Regions from separate parts of the Priestia sp. KCTC 13724 genome, predicted to be linked through region 1. Evidence: riboswitches for the same ligand, from Rfam matches in the RefSeq annotation. Region 1 holds a riboswitch; the other holds the start of a gene.
What was found. Region 1 has a riboswitch for thiamine pyrophosphate ahead of tenA (thiaminase II). Riboswitches for the same ligand answer to the same signal wherever they lie in the genome.

Region 1 (5,103 bases):
TAGAATAGGCCTTTTGACTCCTAAAAAAACAACAACTCAGCCTTAGGCTGAGTTGTTATTTTGAATTTGCTTCTATACTTCTTGATTGACTGGATGATTTCTTTTCGTTTTTAACCCATCCTCTTAACATGGCAAATAAATAAATAGCTATGCTTGCTCCAATTGTAATAAGCACAAACAACCAATGCTGGCTCGTTGCAATCATTAATGGAGCAAATGTAATAAGGAGAATCTCTACCGGCGCAATCGGTATATATGCCAACGCGTAATCATCGAGTGTTTTACTTTTGCTTTCAGGATCCGCGATACGCAATAGTGCGATTCCCATTGCCGTTGTTCCTGTAATCCATCCCCAAGTGAAAATTCCTCGTTCAAACCAAATTGGACCAAAGAACTTGCCAGAAAGAACTCGGAATACAAACCATGCAAACAACAGACCGAATAATAATAACAGTGCAAAAGGTACAATATAGCTTGCTACCGCTGATAAACTAATAGAAGCAATACCAAACGCAACTAAGAAGTCTGTTGCACTTCCACTAATTCTGTTCATTACATCTGCATTAATATACTGATCGCTATTCGTTTTCTTCATAATACCTTTAATAGCTAAACCTACAAGAAAAGCTAGTGAAAAAGCCGGTATTGTTACTGAAGGCAACAACGTTTGACCTAGCTCACTTAAATAGTAGCCACCTAATGCGATAATTGTCACTAAAGCCACATGTAAGACAAGTGGATCAACAGCAATCGATGATACCGTATCCATTTTTGTAGAAGTGCGCTTTTCAGGGGGGATTAATCCTGTTCTTAATTCTCGTGGTAAGTCTTCAAATCTTGCAAGATAATTTGTTTCACCTTTTTTCGAATAATATTTAATGAACGCCAACCCTACTACGATTGAGCAAATAACACCAATCGTTGCTGATGTCATCGCTAGAGATAATCCTTCTTCCCATCCTTGCTTTGCAAACGCATCTCCGACAGCAGCCGCTGTTCCATGTCCACCGATAAATCCTGCTGCTAATAACAAGCCAAATCCTAAGTTTAAATCTCCCCAAACGTTATTTAATAGCAGCAATGAAAATAGTAAACCGACGCCCCACATTGCTAGCATAATCATTTGAGAATACGACCACATACTACCTACGCGACCCGCTATTTCTTTAAACTTTACACTTTGAGTTGCAATTGGAATTGCACCAAAAATAACCGCGATTAGAATACCTGGATAAGTTCCAATTTGATCAGTGAATGGAATGAGGCCAATACCGTTTGGCCCTAATGCTAAACCCAATATTCCAGCAATAATACTCGCAGGTAAAAATAAGTTTTGTACCCACCTGGCCTTTGCTCGAATAATGGTACCAGCCACTAATAACAGTGAGATGAAACCAAGATCCACAAATAAATCCCATGCTGATAGATTCATTAAACAACCTCCTTAAAAAATATAATTCCTACTAAATTGACAGGACTAATTTATATTAAACTAGGCAAACTGAAAAAGCCATTTAGCTTCAGCTAAATACCTCTTCAATTTGTGGCTTAATTCTTTAATTGAGCTTGTTTAAACGTAACGAACTTACAATTATTATATCATGATAGCACAGCCTTTGCACATTCCGACAAGATTCGTGACAATTTTCTCATTTTTTTCATTAACTACTCCAATCGTTTAGTTACTAGTTTCATATGTAATTTATCTCATTTATTTTTTTAAAATATCACTATTCAAACTACTACTTTCCATTACTTTTGAACCGTTTTTTCTAAACTTTTGTATAATTCTTTTTTTTATGTTAAATTGAATAAGAATAAAATGAAAGAATCCACTAGGGGTGCCGTTTGGCTGAGACAAGGAATCTTGATCCCTTTGAACCTGATCTGGCTTATACCAGCGTAGGAAAGTGGTACGGCGTTGTCGTGTAATACACCAACAACTGTCTTTACCACTCCATATAATGGGGTGTTTTTTTTGTTATTGCCTACATTTATAAGCGCGTTCCTTGTGGATTCAATTAGGGAGGAATATCAATTGTCATTTTCAGCTCAATTACGCAAAGAAGCAGCTTACATTTACGATGCCATCTTTCAACATCCATTTGTTGCAGGTATTAAGGAAGGAAAAGTTCCAAAAGAAGCTTTAATTCATTATGTGTCACAGGATTATGAATATTTAACTGCTTTTGTTCGCATATACGGTGCGGCGTTAACAAAATGTAGTACCCGTGATGAAATGGAAGTGTTTAATAACGGTATTTCAATTGTTTTACATAGTGAAGTCCATCCTCATAATAATTTTTGTAAAGTAGCTGGCATTCGTTATGAAGATATGAAGCATCAGCCCTTAGCACCAACAGCAAATCATTATATTAGCCACATGATGACGGTCGCACATACAGGGACACTAGGTGAAATTATTGCTGTGCTACTGCCATGTCCATGGACATACGTTGAAATTGGCGAGCGTATTGCAGGCGAAGTGAACTTAACACCGGATCACCCTTTTTACGAATGGATTTCCTTTTATACCAATGGAGAAATGAAAGAAACGACAAAATGGTTTTGTGACAAATTAGATGAGTTAGCAGAAAAAGCTTCAGCTGAGGAACGTAGACGTATGAAAGAGCATTTTATCAAAAGTTGCGAACTTGAGTATCTATTTTGGGACATGGCCTACAAACAAGAGCAATGGCCTCTATCTCAAACCATCGTGCACTCATAACAAACAGAGGCTGGGACATAAGTAATTCAGCCAATGATAAACCTGAACGATTGAGAGTTTCTCACTTTTAATCGTTCAGGTTTTTTGGTTGATTGTGAAAACAATGTTGGAAACAGGGTGGAATGGAGCGTAGGACACTCGACTCCTGCGGGAAAGAGAGGGAAAACGGAGATCCCGCAGCGCAGCGAGGAAGCTCAGGTTCCTCCCCGCGGAAAGCGAGTGGCCGTAGCGCAATGGAACGAACGTGTTGAGACAAACTAAAGAGATGGAAACAGCGAGTGTTCGTCTTTTAGAAGCAATCATTTTGTTATGTCCCAAACTCTTTCGTTTGACGTTATTTCAAAAACTTTTTAATCGTTTTTAGACTTTGGTTATCAGACGGATACTTAAAGGCAAAATCAAACTTTGTTGTTTGCTTCAGCACGCTTTTAAAGTGTGAAAACGTTTTAAAGCTTGCCTCACCGTGATATTGACCGATTCCACTCTCTCCAACTCCTCCAAATGGCAGGTGCGGCGTTGCCAGGTGCATAATCGTATCGTTAATGCACCCTCCCCCAAATGAAACCGTGTTAATAATTTGCTGCTGAACCTCTTCACTTTCTGAAAACAAATATAGAGCTAGCGGCTTTGCTTTTTGATGAACTGCACTTACGACCTCATCTACACTTTCATATTCAATAAGAGGTAAAATTGGACCGAAAATTTCGTCTTGCATAACGCTTGAATCCCATTTTACTTCGTCTAAGACGGTTGGAGCAATCTGGAGCGTTTCTTCATTATAATTACCGCCAATTACAACTTTTCCATCTTGTAAAAACTCAATTAAACGATCGAAGTGTCTCTCACTGACAATTCTGCCATAACGCCCGCTTGTGAGTACATCTTCGCCATAAAACTGCGTTACCGCTTTCTGTAGCTGTGCAATAAGCTGAACCTTTACGTCTTTATGAACTAACAAGTAGTCTGGAGCAACGCATGTTTGACCAGCATTCATACTTTTACCAAACATGATGCGCTTAGCCGCAAGTTCAACATTTGCATCTCTATGCACAATACAAGGGCTCTTACCTCCTAGCTCTAACGTGACTGGAATGAGCTGCTTTCCTGCTTCTTGCATAATGACTTTTCCAACGTTGACGCTTCCTGTAAAGAAAATATAATCCAGCGGTTGCTTCAATAAGATTTGAGTCGTTTCCACAGCTCCTTCTATAACTGTAACAAACGAAGGGTCAAACGTTTTGGCAAGCAATTCTTCCATTACCCTTGAAACATTAGGCGTCAGTTCCGACGGCTTAATAATTGCTGTATTGCCCGCTGCAATAGCGCCAATTAATGGTGAAATAGCTAGTTGAAACGGGTAGTTCCACGGTGCAATAATGAGCGTCACTCCGTAAGGTTCCGGGATGATATATCCTTTTGAACCAATATGAGTCATGACTGTCTTTGCTTTTTTAGACTTCATCCAGCCGTCTAAATGCTTTAGCGTAAAGCGAATTTCTTCTAACAAAATGCCAATCTCAGAAGCATACGCTTCTATTTCTGATTTGTTTAAATCTTTTTTCAACGCCTCCATAATTACTTCTTCATTGGATTTAATCATGGATTGCAAATCCTTTAGTGCCTGCACTCGCACGGCTTTGGACTTTGTCTTTTGTTCATAGAAGTACCGCTTTTGCTTTTCGACAATATTGCTGATAATGTTCTCATCTGTAACGTAATACTCACTATGCTTCATTTCTTCACCTCTTTGATCATAAACATTCTTTTTCAATTGTTGAAATTAATTCCTTTAATAGCCCTACCGCATCTTCTAATGCGAGTGAATAATAACGCTGCGTTCCTTTTTGCTCAATACTTACAAGCTTTTGGTCACGTAATATTTTTAAGTGATGAGAAACTGCTGGTCGAGAGAGGGTTGATTCTTTTGCGATTTCATTGACCGTTAGCGGTTCCTTTTCTGCTAATAATAAAATAATGTCCTGTCTCGCTGAATCGCTTAGTGCTTGAAAAACAGGAATACTGGATCGAAATAATTCCACTGCGCGTGTACTCATGCTACCTATCCTCTCTTACTTAACTTCTTGCATACTTCTTACAACTTTTGTAATAAGCTTACGTGGGAAAAACCTCGGCAGCATAGTTGCTACTTTAAACTTTGCTCCAAGTATAATAATCGTTTTCCCTCTCATGAATTGTTCATAACCTACTTTCGCTACATCTTCCACATGGAGAGCCCCTGATTCAAATAATTTTGAGCCACTTAAATTAGCTCGGTCACTAAAGCCCGTCTTAGTAGGCCCCGGGCAAAGCGCACTAATGGTTATATTAGTATCTTTCAACTCATTCTCCAACGCTTCAGTAAACGATAAAACATA
Region 2 (5,103 bases), on a different contig from region 1:
TCAAGTAAATAGTTATACCTCCGTTCCCTTTTTCGTCCAGTGGCTGAATAGCTGAGATTGAAAATTGACCGGGGCGGTTGTTAATCACTTTAAAACGTACGGTTGTCGCTAGATTTGGAATAGACTGCTCATCACATTGACAGTAATAAGAAGTGGCGATCGTTTTTAGTTTCGTAGCAACTAATGAACTCGTAGCAAATTCTTTGAGCCTAGGGCTTAGCAATTGAAAATCTGCTGGTTTCTCTTCACTGTCCCATCCCTCTTGTTTACCTAAGGTATCAAATGTTTGGATAACATTTTTCAACGAATCTGTAGCAAGCTGTTTGGCTTCTTCATTTGTCACAACGGGAAGAGAAGAACTCTTTTGTGTCTCATTAGCAGACTCATCGACATCAACCAGAACGGTAGCTTCTGATTCAGGCTCTTTTGGTGTCGGAGCCGGAGCAGACTTTGTCTCACTACATGCTGACAGCACAAGCCACAGGGAACAAATTATGGCCACCATATATAGATTTCCCATTTGAATCCCCCTTTTTTCTTTTATCTTGTTTAACTTTCAAACGTGGACAGCTCAAATGCGCCTGCAGGAATCGTCCATTTAGACTCAGAAGCCTTTTCTAAATGATGAATAACAAAAAGAGAATTTGCTTTTAGGGTCACGACAATTGTTCCTTTATTTCCATTATTGTCCGTATCGTAATGAATAACAGCTTGATTATGTTTAAAAATTATGTTTTCTGCTTCTACTGTAGCTACTTCTACTGAATTTGGTGGCTTATAGGCATGAATCTTCACCGTAGCCTCTGAGCTAGAAGAAGCATAAAACTCTACGATTGGAGCACCTTTTAAGTCAGAATTGGAAGTGGACCATTTACCGTTATATTCATTTAAGCTAGCTGCTCTTGTAATAGCTGGTGCATTTGACTTCGTTTCTTCTGCTTTATCCATTGTATACGGCTCTACGCTTTTAATTCGCAATGTACCTTGATCGCTTATTAGCGTATACAATTGATTAATACTCTTTGTATAATCCTTTTTATTAGGTTGATGGATGGTGACTTCTTCAAACGTTTGTAAATTTATTTGATTTTTCTCAGCTTCATACCAGTTCACAACTTGAAACGTCTTTAGTTCTTGACGAATTCCTTGCTCCGAAAAATTATCAATTTTCATTACTTGCTGTTTATAAAACTCACTATCTTCTATTATATATGTCTGAATTGACTTAGCTGATTTATGAAGGATTCCATCATGTAAAGCCTTGAAGTAGCTATTCATAAACTGCGAGATTATTTTTTCATCTATTGTATCTGAAATATCATATCTGTACTGGTTTTCAACAACATCTTTCTTTGCTTCTTGATCATGACTTTCTATCTCTCCTGCAATCATCAAGTCCGTATCGACTTCAGTTGCTTTTTGAGCTTTTTGCTGACATCCTGCGAGTAAAAGGGATGTTGCAATCGTCATGTAAAGGAGATTACGTTTGTTCATTAACATGATTCCTTCCTACAAAAAATGGTATGTATATTCTTCCAACAAACAGACCTAGTATACCATTCTACAAAAAAACCCTCAACCCTTTCATAAAAAGAACAAAAACACTGAAAACATGTAAATTGGTTTAAAAACGCAAAAAACCTATAGGATGTTACTCCTATAGGTTTCATTCCTTTTATTTATGATGCGCGATTTAATACCACTCTTGCAGCAGACGGAATTAATACGGCTAAAATGATTAGGCAAGCAATCATGGATCCCACCATTGCTAGTCCGTTCATCGTAAATGAATACCATAATGCAGATACTCCTTTTGGCGCATAAGAGCCCCAAAAAATAATCCCTGCAACAAAGTGCCAAAAATAGCGAGCAACGCTGCCGATAACAATTGCTAAAATAATAAATGTAAATGCTTTTGTTCGATTGTTAGTAGCTAAGTTCTGCTTAATAGCACCAGACAATAGCCCTGCTAGACCAATGAATGCAAATGCAATAAAATATTCGATAAATGCTTGTAGAGGTGTTAATACATAAGCAGTACCCGTGACAACTTGTAGCAATCCCCACAAAAATCCAGCTACCACGCCTGATGTAAATCCCCATCGAAAGCAAATAATGAAGATTGGTACCATGGAAAATGATATGGACACGGCAGGTGCAATTGTAATTGATGGCAATATATCAATTATCATTGCTAGAGCTGCAAAGATTGCCACTTCAATTTTCGCTTGTAAAGACATTCCTTTGTTCATCGTCTTTTCACTCCTGTTGTAAAATCATTAGTATTCAACGACAAACACAGGAGGCAGCACAAGCTGCACGCTCCACACTCCCTACGCTAGCATTAACTAACAGGTTCAAAGGGTCAGAACAATTGGTTCACTCTCAGCCATTCAGGCTCCCCCTGTGGTACGTTGATATGTATTATTAGAACGCTTTCTATTATAACATAATTCTCAAACAAGATACTATTTAATTTCACTTAAAGAATCAGTTGATAAAACAGAACATCTTGCCATTGATTGAACTTCCATCCTACTTCTTTAAATTCCCCACAAAAGGTAAATCCAAACTGTTCATGCATTTTAATACTTTTATCGTTTCCTTTTGTAATACCAGAAATAACAACGTGATGATTTAACTCTTTTGCTTGTACTAGAATAGCTTCCATTAACCTTTTACCAATTCCAAATCCTTGGTGAGCTTCATCTACATAAACGGAGAGTTCAACTGTTCGAATATATGCTTCTTTATCACGGTAGGAAGACAAAGATGCGTATCCAGCTACTTCACCATTTCGTTCAGCAACAAGCAGTGGAAACAGTTGACTTTGGTCGTGAGATTCAAACCAGCTTTTACGTTGCCCAATTGTTACAGGAGTTAAGTCAAATGTTGCTGCGCTTTGGTGTACTGACTGATTATAAATAGCCACCATTGTAGGTAAGTCTTCTGCTAAAGCTTTTCTAATTACTGTCATGATGTATCGTGCTCCTTTTTCAAAATGATGTTTCTATTGTACTTGTTTTTGTCAGAATAATCTACACAAAAAACCTGATGCAAAAGCATCAGGCCTCATTTTATATATTGATAGGATTGCAGTACGCGTAGGGCTTCGGATGTTGAAGTAACCGTTGCAAATTCATTGTGAAGAGATGATAAGCTTAAGCGATGAACATCTTCTGCTGCAAAAGTTGTTTCACCGTCATATGATAACAGATTGAAACACGCAGTTGCATCGTGGATGACGTAAGTGCGATAACCTAAGTTTCCTGCCATGCGTGCCGTTGTAGAGACGCAATGGTTCGTTGTTAAACCTACTAGTATAAGCGTATCGTATCCGTTTTCCTTCAGATAGTTATCCAGTTCTGTTCCTATAAAACAGCTATTTTTATGCTTTCGAATTAAGTATTCATCACCAACAGGACCGAAACCTTCTTTGAAACGGAATCCTTCCGTCCCTGGAAAAAGAGGAGATGTTTCGCTTTTTGAAGCATGCTGGACATGAATAACCGGAAACTGCTGTCTCCTCCAAGCTTGTAAAAGAGTGAGCATATTATCTTCTGCATGAATATTATTACGAGTTCCCCAAGCATCTTGTTCAAAACCTTTTTGTACATCTATTATGATTAAAACAGGGTTTGATTGAATCATTCCAGTCATCAACTTCTTTCATCAAAATTTTAAAATGGAGATTACATACGTACAACCATTCACATCAGCTTTTGACGCATGCTTTGTGTGTTTTGGTAAATAAATACGATCTCCCGCTTCGCACCGAGTTATTTCTCCCTCAACTGTAAAATAAATAGATCCTTTAATAATATGAAGAATCTCGTCGGTAGGGTGAGTATGACTTGGGTGTTCCTGCCCTGCAACATCATGTTGAACCTCTACATAACCGGTATGTTTTGGAAGTAGTTCATGTATAACTTCTTCAAGACCACCGCCAATTCCTTTTTTAATAAAGGCTTTTTTTAACTCCATCTCTTTCACTCCTTTTTAGCTTGAATGGACATTCTGTTGGGAACGAGTTGTTAACATCTCGTAAGAAATACTGCTTCCATTCATGATTTTCTTGATCTCCATACCATCCTAGATGAGGATGCGCTTCAACTTTGTCGTAATCTTCAAGTCGATTCCGAACCGTTTTTTGAACTTGCTGTCCCATTTTTGTATGAGGAGTCATTCCCTCAAACACCCATCTAGGCTGAAATGTAATTATGAAACTGCTGCTCTTTCGGCTTTTTCGTAATTCATGTACAGGCGTATTACAGACAACAAATATTGGCTCACCTTCAAAACAAAACTCCCATAGAGGATCGTTAGGGTTTTTGGGGATTTCTTCGGGCCAAGGCTTTCCATCAATTCGATGTAAAAATGTGAGCGTATCCCAAAACATCGTTTCATACTGAGTCATCGTACGTTTTTTATGTTCAGGCTCAAAGAACACAACAAATGATGTATAGCGACCTAATGTGCGAAAGCATGCCATATATTCTTTAAGTGCATCTGCACAGAGCCTGATATCTTTATAATTATATGGTGAAGACACAAACGCAAATCGCAGCAAATCTTTTTTTAATCCCTCTACTCCTAAAATGCAGGGGAAAGGGTTCTTTTCAGAAAGCATGTCTTGACTAAAATCACTAAAAACCGCTTTTCCCCATTCAGGAACAATAGGCGAATCCATAATTTCCTTGCTATTGAATAGCTTTTTATTTCTCATTAAAACCCTCCTTACAGATTTCCACCAGATATTTTTATTAGAAACAGGGACGCTTTATATTCGTTTTCCTTGTATTTTCCAAATTCACAAACGACCGGAATAGGAAATAAGTAAACTTTTAGAAAGAAAGGCTTTTGGTAGGAATTCCACCGATTTGCCTATAAATCCTAAATGTCTACTCATATACCGCAGGGCAATTGCTCCTCCCATTGAAAAACCAACTAACGTTAGAGCTGAAAGTTGTAAGGCGTGAATAACTGCTCGAACATCGTCGGCTAATGAGTTATATGTATAGCCTTTGAACGGTCGACTTGATTTTCCAAACCCGCGTAAATCTATTGCAATGCAGCGAATCCCATGTTTCGGAAGCTCATTAA

Region 2: it holds a riboswitch for thiamine pyrophosphate, as region 1 does, so the genes downstream of both, thiT (energy-coupled thiamine transporter ThiT) here and tenA (thiaminase II) in region 1, are expected to answer to the same signal.

Annotation. Positions count from the first base shown of each region.
Region 1 covers NZ_JBXDLD010000019.1:87,875-92,977, forward strand. Annotated here, with positions in the region: gene AC1UFB_RS03475 (sodium/glutamate symporter) at 56-1,432, opposite strand; TPP riboswitch at 1,828-1,926, shown strand; gene tenA (thiaminase II) at 2,039-2,728, shown strand; gene AC1UFB_RS03485 (hypothetical protein) at 2,846-2,989, shown strand; gene AC1UFB_RS03490 (aldehyde dehydrogenase) at 3,063-4,463, opposite strand; gene AC1UFB_RS03495 (ArsR/SmtB family transcription factor) at 4,480-4,782, opposite strand; gene AC1UFB_RS03500 (SDR family NAD(P)-dependent oxidoreductase) at 4,798-5,103, opposite strand, start outside.
Region 2 covers NZ_JBXDLD010000091.1:34,940-40,042, forward strand. Annotated here, with positions in the region: gene AC1UFB_RS13335 (TcaA NTF2-like domain-containing protein) at 1-520, opposite strand, end outside; gene AC1UFB_RS13340 (TcaA NTF2-like domain-containing protein) at 550-1,494, opposite strand; gene thiT (energy-coupled thiamine transporter ThiT) at 1,680-2,252, opposite strand; TPP riboswitch at 2,313-2,415, opposite strand; gene AC1UFB_RS13350 (GNAT family N-acetyltransferase) at 2,483-2,977, opposite strand; gene AC1UFB_RS13355 (cysteine hydrolase family protein) at 3,073-3,651, opposite strand; gene AC1UFB_RS13360 (cupin domain-containing protein) at 3,673-3,984, opposite strand; gene AC1UFB_RS13365 (YqcI/YcgG family protein) at 3,959-4,726, opposite strand; partial or broken gene AC1UFB_RS13370 (alpha/beta fold hydrolase) at 4,889-5,103, opposite strand, start outside.